3 regions of the Paenibacillus sp. NPDC101420 genome follow, and region 1 is predicted to be linked to each of the others. Evidence: riboswitches for the same ligand, from Rfam matches in the RefSeq annotation. Region 1 holds a riboswitch; each other region holds the start of a gene.
What was found. A riboswitch is a leader RNA that binds a small molecule or an ion and turns the genes downstream of it on or off. The one in region 1 is predicted to bind cyclic di-GMP.
Positions count from the first base shown of each region.

Region 2: it holds a riboswitch for cyclic di-GMP, as region 1 does, so the genes downstream of both, ACQKMP_RS19620 (choice-of-anchor A family protein) here and ACQKMP_RS19050 (anti-repressor SinI family protein) in region 1, are expected to answer to the same signal.
Region 3: it holds a riboswitch for cyclic di-GMP, as region 1 does, so the genes downstream of both, ACQKMP_RS10780 (thiamine pyrophosphate-binding protein) here and ACQKMP_RS19050 (anti-repressor SinI family protein) in region 1, are expected to answer to the same signal.

Region 1 covers NZ_JBNNSE010000004.1:261,274-264,538, reverse strand. The annotation lists gene sipW (signal peptidase I SipW) at 1-169, shown strand, start outside; gene ACQKMP_RS19060 (TasA family protein) at 261-866, shown strand; gene ACQKMP_RS19055 (helix-turn-helix domain-containing protein) at 1,036-1,365, shown strand; gene ACQKMP_RS19050 (anti-repressor SinI family protein) at 1,568-1,723, opposite strand; cyclic di-GMP riboswitch class I at 1,751-1,835, opposite strand; gene ACQKMP_RS19045 (2-oxoglutarate dehydrogenase E1 component) at 2,307-3,265, shown strand, end outside.
Region 2 covers NZ_JBNNSE010000004.1:389,645-392,909, reverse strand. The annotation lists partial or broken gene ACQKMP_RS19620 (choice-of-anchor A family protein) at 1-1,143, opposite strand, end outside; cyclic di-GMP riboswitch class I at 1,254-1,344, opposite strand; gene ACQKMP_RS19615 (hypothetical protein) at 2,026-2,229, shown strand; gene ACQKMP_RS19610 (winged helix-turn-helix transcriptional regulator) at 2,674-3,048, shown strand; gene ACQKMP_RS19605 (NAD(P)H-dependent oxidoreductase) at 3,113-3,265, opposite strand, start outside.
Region 3 covers NZ_JBNNSE010000002.1:445,321-448,585, forward strand. The annotation lists gene ACQKMP_RS10780 (thiamine pyrophosphate-binding protein) at 1-1,563, opposite strand, end outside; cyclic di-GMP riboswitch class I at 1,682-1,777, opposite strand; gene ACQKMP_RS10785 (methyl-accepting chemotaxis protein) at 1,968-3,218, opposite strand.

The DNA of each region.
Region 1 (3,265 bases):
CGCTATGAATTTCGCAGTTTCCAAAGCTGGAAGTGTCATGCTCATGATCGTACCAGGCTTGATGCTCCTGCTCTATGCTCTGTATTCGTCATGGAAGGCTGTAGCTGCACTCGAAAAGAAAAATGCTGCTATACTGCCCGCCTCTCCACCCCCAACTGAAATACAGTAATTCGTTGATTGTCCGCTTCCGCTTACGAACCGGAAGTTACAATATATAACTTTTATAAAAAAAACCACAAAACCGAGGAGGAATTTTAATTATGGGTATCAAAAAAACATTGGGTCTTGGCGTAGCATCAGCAGCACTGGGTTTATCATTGATTGGTGGAGGAACCTTCGCTTACTTTAGTGACACTGCACAAAGCACTGCTACATTTGCTGCAGGTACACTCGATTTGAACTCCGACCCTTCAGTTATCGTAAATATTCCAAACCTAAAACCAGGTGATACTGTAACCAAATCCTTCAAATTGAAAAACGATGGTTCGCTCGATATCGGATCTATTATTCTGAACACTTCCACTCAAATTACGGATGCTAAAGGTGACAACTACCTGGATTTAGCCCAATTCATTAAGGTCAAATTCCTTAGAAATAACGATAAAGGAACCGTAGTTTCTCCAGAAGATGTAGTCTATCAAACTACGCTTGCTGATTTAAAATCTCAACATCCGGATCTCGTAAAAAATACTGGTTGGGATCAACTCTTCACCGAAGCATCTGGTATTAAAGCCGGCACCAATGACAGCTTCTCCGTCCAATTCGAATTTGTGGAAAATAACCAAGATCAAAATATTTTCCAAGGCGATAGCATAACCCTGACATGGGATTTCGTAGCTAAACAAGGTGCTAAAAAAGATTACTAAGATTAATAGAATAATTTAATATAATACTCGAAGAGCAGCAGATCCTGATTCCGGAAAGCGGATAAGTAGATGCTGCTCTTCTCTTTACAATAAACTTTGTCGAATTTAATGATATTTGCTATACTAATAACAAAAATTACGGAGGGGCGTCAGCATAGTGTCACAAAATATGGGCCAACGTATCCAGCATCTCCGCCTAGAAAAGGGATTGTCCCTATCTGAGCTTGCGGACAGAGCGGATGTTGCTAAGTCGTATCTTAGCAATGTGGAGAGAAACATCCAATCCAATCCTTCAATCCAGTTTATCGAAAAGATCGCCGATGCGCTTCAGGTATCCATCCACGCTTTGCTCTATGGAGAACCTAATGATGCTGAGGAGTCACCTTTAGATTCGGAATGGTTCCGATTGGTGCAGGAAGCTATGGCCTCAGGCATAAGCAAACGCGAATTCAAGGAGTTTCTGGACTACCAGAAATGGCGCCTTGATCAGAAGGATTAATATTCCACCTGACCTGATAAGATCCTCTTCTACTCATACTATTAAACATAAGCGCCCTCGCCCTCCTAACATGGACCGCGAAGGCGTTTTATATTCTAGTAAAATATAAGGACTATTTATCTTGTATACTTTCTTATATACCGAAAAAGGGCCCAGCGAGTTATTGCTGGGCCCTTTTTCAAAATATAACGCACTAAATGTATTACTGCACGGCTTGCACAGTCTTCTCATGAAAGAATCGACGAATTTCATCTGCCTTTATGCCAGCCTTCTTAGCTGCTAATAATAAATGTACCCACTCAACGTCTAGATCAATGACCTGCTGTTCTCTGTTGCTTCCCTGGTTGGACTTGTCCAAAAAATCTCCTCCTAAGATTTTACGTCCCCAGGCAATCCGGCTGTCATAGTATTTCTACCTTAGACCCGCGACTTTGTGCCCCTGTCTTTCGGCAGGTTTACCTTTTACTGGACCCTTTACACGAAAGGATCTACTTTGAAATATATGAAAATCGCTAACTGCAATAACATTATACTATACTAAAGTGGAAAAGTGTGTCGATTTCTGATTAGTTTTTCCATTAAAAAACAAAAAATAGAAGCGCTTTTGTGCGATATCTTGTCCTATTAACACGATACTCGTCCCATTCATAAAATTAATTAAGCCAATATAATGATACTTCCTTCCCTATTAGTTAAAAATAAGGATATTAGAATCATTTTAGTGGGCCTTAGGAATGGGTAATGAGAAGAAACAGCGTTCTTTTCATTAGAACAAGCTAACCCATACCATTTTGCGAACGTATTGGACGAAAGAATGAATTGATTACACGTGTGGAAAGTAGCACAATAAGATGAGAAATGAAACCGCAATCATCACAGCTCCAGTAAGCGTTGACACAAAATGTCACGTATGGAGTTCATCCGTTAAGGAGGATGTATTCATGGCAGCCAAAGAGCCCTATAACGAATCCATTTGGAGTAAGTATTACGGACCCAATTTAGGCTACATTCAAGAAAGATATGAACAGTTTGTGAAAGATCCTTCCACCGTAGAGAATAATTATCGCGAGCTTTTTACAAATTCGGGTCCCCCACCCCTAACACCGGATAGCGAACCGGCTCCACAGCCTCGCATTTCGGGAGACACCGAATGGCTTAGAAAGGCAGTAAGAGCTTCCAAGCTAATCGCTAATATTCGTATATATGGCCATATGGCCGCTGATATTGATCCGCTTGAGCGCGATCACAATCCCATGGCTAAATATCTTGAACTCGAAACCTATGAGCTGACTCGTGAGGATCTGCTCGCACTACCTGCCACGCTCATTTGGGAGAATGCGCCGAATGATGTGCATACCGGATGGGATGCAGTTCAGCGTATGCGTCAGGCTTACACCAAGACAATCGCCTATGAATTCGGGCATGTGCATGAAGAACAAGAACTGAAATGGTTGAACAGACAGGCAGAATCCACAAGCTCACCAGCGCCTTTAAATAATGCAGAACGTAAAGAGCTGCTAAACCGCCTGATCCAAGTAGAGCAATTTGAAACCTTCCTTCACAAAACCTTTGTGGGTCAGAAGCGTTTCAGCTTGGAAGGCAATGACGCACTCGTACCGATGCTGGATGAAATCGTACGCGCTGCTGCGCATGACGGCGCAGAGCATATTCTGATGGGCATGGCGCATCGTGGTCGCCTCAACGTTCTTGCACATATTTTGGGCAAACCTTATGACATTATATTTTCAGAGTTTCATCATTCTCCGAACAAGGAGCTTTTCCCTTCCGAAGGCTCTACAGGCATTAACTATGGCTGGACGGGTGATGTGAAATACCATCTGGGTGCAGATCGCGCTGTCCGTGAAGGAGAAACCGTACGCACAAGAATAACACTAGCGAA
Region 2 (3,265 bases), 130 kb from region 1:
CGTCACGGTCGGCGTTGGTGTTGGTTTTGGTGTGTGTGTTGGCTTTGGTGTGTGTGTCGGCTTCGGTGTCGGTGTTGGCTTTGGTGTGTGTGTTGGCTTCGGCGTTGGTGTTGGCTTCGGTGTCGGTGTCACGCACGGCGTAGGCGTCACGGTCGGCGTTGGCGTTGGTGTTGGTGTCACGGTCGGCGTCGGTGTTGGTGTCACGGTTGGCGTTGGTGTTGGCGTCACGGTCGGCGTCGGTGTTGGCGTCACGGTCGGCGTTGGTGTTGGCGTCACGGTCGGCGTTGGTGTCGGAGGTGGTTCTTCCCCTCCATATGGATACCAATGCATCTGCACTCCACCAGCAAATCCCTTTGCAATCAGCGTCCCATGCAGTTCACCGGAATTATAAGTTACTTTTGCAAGCGGAGCTAGGATAGTTCCTTCTATTGTTAAACTTCCAATGTCAACAGTGCTAGCTTCATAAAAATTAAATAATACCTTGTTAGGGCTACCTCCCCAGATTTGAAAGCTTGGAATGTTAACTGAACTTCCGCTAACGTTAATGATAACTGTGGCGCTATTTGCAATATTAAACTGTAAGCCATTAGCACCAGCGAAATCGGCAGCACTAAGATTAAGAACGTTAAATGGTTCCGAAGCATCAATCGTTATTTTCCCATATTCCTTTTTGAAAGTTCCTATTGTAGCAAGCGAAGAGAATTCATTAGAACGTCCAATAAGAAATTGCTCTTCAGCATCAAAATCAATAGGAGTCCCTTTTCTCGCTGGTTCTTTAAGATCTACACCGTTGCTGGAAAAAACACCACCATAAACGGATGCTCCATGAACAGTCCCATTAGTAAAACTGATGTCATTACCAGCGATAAGAACATCTCCACCTGGATTATCCTTGGATACGCCGTAATTCTGCAAAGTAATATTACCTTTGGCCGCAAGGCGCCCATGAACCTGATCATTAGATTGTTTGAAATCCCCAAAAATAAAAGTATTAAAATTCCCTGCAATACCTAACACAGGTGTAGGAGTATAGGGAAGCACCTCCCCAGCCGCATTTACCAAATGACCTCCAGAAAGACCACTACCTACTGTCAAAATCCCCGCTAATACTAGTGCAAGCAGCGGTTTCATTCTTCTTTTCAAAAAGCACACCTCCTAAAACTATGATTTATATTTAATCAGAATAATTACCAGAAACTCTAAAGGACCTAACAACAAAAAAGACCGCCAAAAAAGAAGTGGAATTCCCTTCTCATGGCAGTCGGACGGTCATAGCGCATTTAAGACACTTTAGACTCCTGGACTTTGCGTCCCACCCTTTCAGGCGGTTTGCTATTATCATGATAATATATGTATTGACTTGCGGATTAGAACTAGCATTTTAAGCATCCTATTAAATAATCGTCTATGACTTTTAATACTTTTGAACTAATAATAGTTTAGCGCTCCATCCCCACAATTGTCAATCAATTCCTTTTGATATCCATACGCGTAAGCAAGCACAAAAAAAGCGCCTAAAGGCGCTTCACACAAAGGTTTTCCTTCAATTTTAAAGTAACTTTATCCAACCTAATATCGATATCCATAATGAAATACTTAGAATCAAACCAAATACCATTCCACGGTGGAGACTTCCTTCCTCTTTCATCCTAATTCTCCCTTTATATAAGTCTGAAGCATTATTTTTTATTATTACAATTTTAATATATTTTATTCTTTCTAATTTAGTTGTGAATTCAATCACATTGGACTAGCTGTTTAGAAATACCATTGATTATTTTTGGAATATCGGGGTAGAATACGAATATACGTTCCCATTAGAGGTGATGAGATTCATGAATAGAGCTGAAAGCAGGGACAACATGCTGGTCAAATCTTATTTATTGCTTCCGATGATTTTATCAGCTTTCGAACGGGACTCCGCCATTCTATTCTGCACATTTACGAACACCTACCCCCTATCTGGAGGTTCTTGAAACAGCCGCAGCAGTTGCTACAACAGATCTAAGAGATGTTCGTTCAGAGATGAGAAAACGGGGAATCAAGGTTTATGAGCAGAACAGACTTAACACGGGGATAGAAGCCAAATTTATATGTCGTGGATACCATGAACGAATGCTGCTGTTAAACGACATCGTCGCTGCCCAAGCTGCCATTCATATGCGCAGATATCTCGGTCTGGATATTTCATCTTTTAAGAGCTATGAAGAGCAATATCAGATTAAGTGAAGTAGCGAAGAAGCTGCCCCCCCTCCCTCATTTAATTAGCGAACAAAAAAATAGGCCTTACCATGGGAGTTGGCAAGACCTGAGAGATTTATACCACAAAACACTGGGGGGTGTTTGGTGTCTTCAATATATACCTTGAACCTGAAAATAAGATGATGCTCACATGAAAATTACATTAAAAACTTCAATTCGTCGCTTAGGCTATCCGCTTGGCACTTTTGATTTCCAACCAAAGAGGCCCGCTTCGCCGACAGAGAAAATCGACCGATTGATAGTTAGCCACGAGTGCTTTGAACAAATTGTTTCAAAATGATATAGTGAATTCGTTCTCACAGGATGACTTGATAGCAGGTTGTAAAACATAATAAAGTCGGGACCTCAGTACGGAGCGACAACAGGCGTTTGCCTTTTCGTTGAATATTTTCTGAAGGAGGGTAATAGCCCATGAGTGATGAAATCTGTATACCGCCTGGCATTCAACAGAAGGACACTAGCTTTGGCTACACCTTGTCTATTATTAGTGGTAAATATAAAATGACTATTCTCTACTATCTCTCTGAAAACAAGATCGTGCGGTTCAATGAACTGCAACGGGGTATCGGTACAATACCTTTTAAGACATTAAGCGTTATGTTGAAAGAACTGGAAACCGACTGTCTCGTCAGGCGCGAGGAATTCCCCCAGATTCCCCCTAAAGTTGAGTATTCCTTGACCGAGAAGGGCCAATCGCTTATTCCGGTGCTGGATATGATGTGCACTTGGGGAGAGAAAAACTTCGTTCCAGCCGCGCAAGAGATAACCATACCTTTTACGATTTAACGACAACTTATGACAAAAGCAGCATTTCCATTAATGAAAATGCTGCTTTTTGCTTCAAATCTAATTACATATTTTCGATAAATTCAACATAGCCTTGCGAACTGATATCCAATTTATTTAAGTAATCCGTACTTCCTACCGTCTCAGATTCCGTGCCATAAATGGCATAGAAGGAACGATAATCAGCGTTGCAATACAAAAAAGTCGTGTCAAAGGG
Region 3 (3,265 bases), on a different contig from region 1:
GATGGCAACAGCGTCCTTGATGGCTGTTTCGAACTCCTCCGCTGTCTCACATTTGTAACCCTTAGCGCCTAGTGATTCTGCGAATTTCACAGCATCCATAGGGACTTCGTAGATAGTTCCGTCAATACGTCCTGTAGTTTTTTCCATACCTTTTAGAGCCATATCTAGCTGTTTATTATTCACAACAATGAATATGACAGGAATATCCTTGCAGACAGCAGCGTTAATCTCTGCGCCTAGCATCATAAAGCAGCCGTCTCCTGTAATGCAGAAGATCGTTTCTTCTGGAGCAGCAACCTTTGCACCAATCGCCATCCCGATGGAATTACCCATACAAGCAAAGTAAGCATCGAAAACAAAACTGCCCGGTTTCTTAACCTTGTACCATTTCGCAGCATGGAAACCGTGACTTCCATCATCAACAAAGACTGTGCTGTTATAAGGAATCAAATCACTCATCGTACTCAAGACCGATGCAAGTGAAAGGTTTGGTAAAATCGGAGGCTCTTCGGTATAATCGGAATTTGTCGGTGCTTCGCGTTTTGTGATGTTGTTCGTGTCAATATTATTGAGATAGTAAACTAGATTGTCGCGTAGATCTCCAGTCACTGGAATCGTTTTAGAGAACAATATTTTTCCGACAAAAGTCGGATCGCTATCAAACTGAATTAATGTTGCAGGATGATTTTCCCTTTTAAGATTACAAATAGTCATATCACTTAAACGTGACCCGAGAACGATAAATAGATCACTTTGATTCAGCAAGTCATCCCCATGGGTACAACCGCCTACTCCAATTGGACCGTGATAGAGTGGATGATCCCAAGCTATAGCCCCTTTACCACCTGGAGATGTAACTACAGGAATATTAAATGTTTCCGCTAATTGAATTAGCTCACTATGTGCTCCTGAGCGGTTAACGCCTTTACCCGCGATAATTATTGGATTCTTAGAGCTATTTATAGCATCAAGTACACGGTCGATATTAGCATGGCTAACCAGTGATTCGCGTTCAGGGATTACAATATTACATTCCTCTAGCAATTCCGTTTGTACATCAAAGGGAATACAAAGGTGAACTGGACCACGATTACCGCTCAAAGCAATGGATATGGCATGATTAAAGATTGTGTTAAAGTGATCTCCACGTTCAATAAGCTTGCTATATAAGGTGGCAGGTCTAAACATATCAGCTAAATCAGCTAGAAAAGAAGTAGAGTCCTGACATTGGGGAATTCCAAGCTCTTTAATAGATTGATGGCCAGTAATAAATAGGACAGGTAGGTTGTTAGCCTTAGCATGTGCTGCTGCAGTTAATAGGTTTGTTCCACCAGGACCTGAAGTACCAAAAGCTACACCTAGTTTTCCAGTTTTAAGCGCATACCCGGCTGCTTCGAAGCCGGAACTGGACTCATGTCTCCCAGGAATAAATTCAATACCGTAATCTACCATTTTAAGAACAATAGGACAAATGGATTTCCCAATAATACCAAAGGAATGGGTAACTCCTAGGTTCCGTAGTGCTTCCGACATGTAATCTGCGACTGTCTTCAAAAAATACACCTCACAAGTTGATTGTTATTTTAAAATCAAACATTAGAAAACCTGTGCTCTGAATTAGGGCACAGGTTGGTGGCATAAATCGCCATAGAGACTGAACAATTGTTCAGTCGTCTTGGTTTTCTGCAACCTGGCAGTCATGGCCTCTGATTAAAAATGAGGCTGTAGATCCATGGTTTTGCGTCATCCTCTTTCGAAGATTTTGCCAATATTAATTTTAAAATTTATAAGAAGAATTTTCCTTTACAATATATTCCTAGAGTACCTTTGTCAATATATTTTCGCAAATTAACTCGAATTTTGACGAAAGTCTTGTCCAACCTATGAAATAATAGATATAAAAAAACTCCCCCTAAGTCAAAACTTAGGAGGAGTTTTTGGTCTTGTTTATATGATTTGCAAGTGACTTAAAACTTGAAAATATGGATAGTCTTCTGTAGATTAAACACAGCCTGTGTCATTTTCTCAGTTTCTTCAGCGACGGACTGCAGGGCATTAATTTGTTCATTCATAGCGGCGGATACTTCCTCGGTGCCGGCAGCGGTTTGCTGTGTGATTGCAGAGATATTCTCTATTGCACTTGAGATTTTCAAGGCACTTTCCAACATCAGATCACTTTCAGCAGAGAAGGAAGAGATTTGCTCGGTAATATACTGCACACTTTGCACAATTTGAGCAAAGATATGAGCAGATTGAGTGATCATCTCATTCTGTACCTGTACGACTTCTTCGTTGATAGCGATATTGTCAATCGCTTGTTTGATATCAGTTTCGATGCTCCGAACTAAGCCAAAGACTTCCTTCGTTGAAGCCGTTGATTCTTCGGCAAGTTTACGAACCTCCTGTGCGACTACAGCAAATCCTCGACCATGCTCCCCGGCGCGTGCTGCTTCGATGGAGGCATTCAGCGATAAGAGGTTGGTCTGCTCAGCGATCTCTGTGATGGTTTTTGTAATCATCGTAATTCCGCGAGCATTATGAGACAGGGCTTCGATAGTATCAGCTACTTTTTGAGTAGCCTGGATGTTTTTGCGCATGCCTTCAGCTTGAGTATCAACGGACTGCCGTCCTTGTTCAACTAGTTCTAATGTATGTATTGAACGTCTGTTCATTTCTTTCGTTGAGTTCGTATAATTGGATACTTTATTCTCAATATCTTTAATGGATTCTGTCATTTCAGCGATATCCGTAGATATTTCATTTGCACCAAGAGCTAGCTCGTTAGACGAAGAGGCTACCTGTGCCATGACAATTTTCAAATTCTGATTCTTATCTTCGATTCCACGGCTTGCATCCATAACTTGACGAGTGATTTGTGATGCTTCTGTCAAAATCTTCTTGAGCTTGTCAATCATAGTATTAAAGGAACGACTTACGTCCCCCATAGACCCGTTCTCATCGGCTCTACTAGTAAAATCCCCTTTTGAAATACTATGAGATACATTCGCGATGTCATCAAAAGAAGATGTAAGCGTTCTCTCGATAAAGCGGGCCACGGGGAAAGTTAGAGCAGCAAGAACTACGATTAGAACAATACCCAAAATAATGTTGCCTAAGATCATAAAAGTAACTAAAACAGGAATGGCAAATAGTGCGGCAACGAGGTAACATCCGGCAACAATTCTTTGTTTTAACGGAAGTTTATGCATCCAGTTCATTGGTATAATGTCCTCCTTATTAATATTATGTATTGGTGTTATTATAT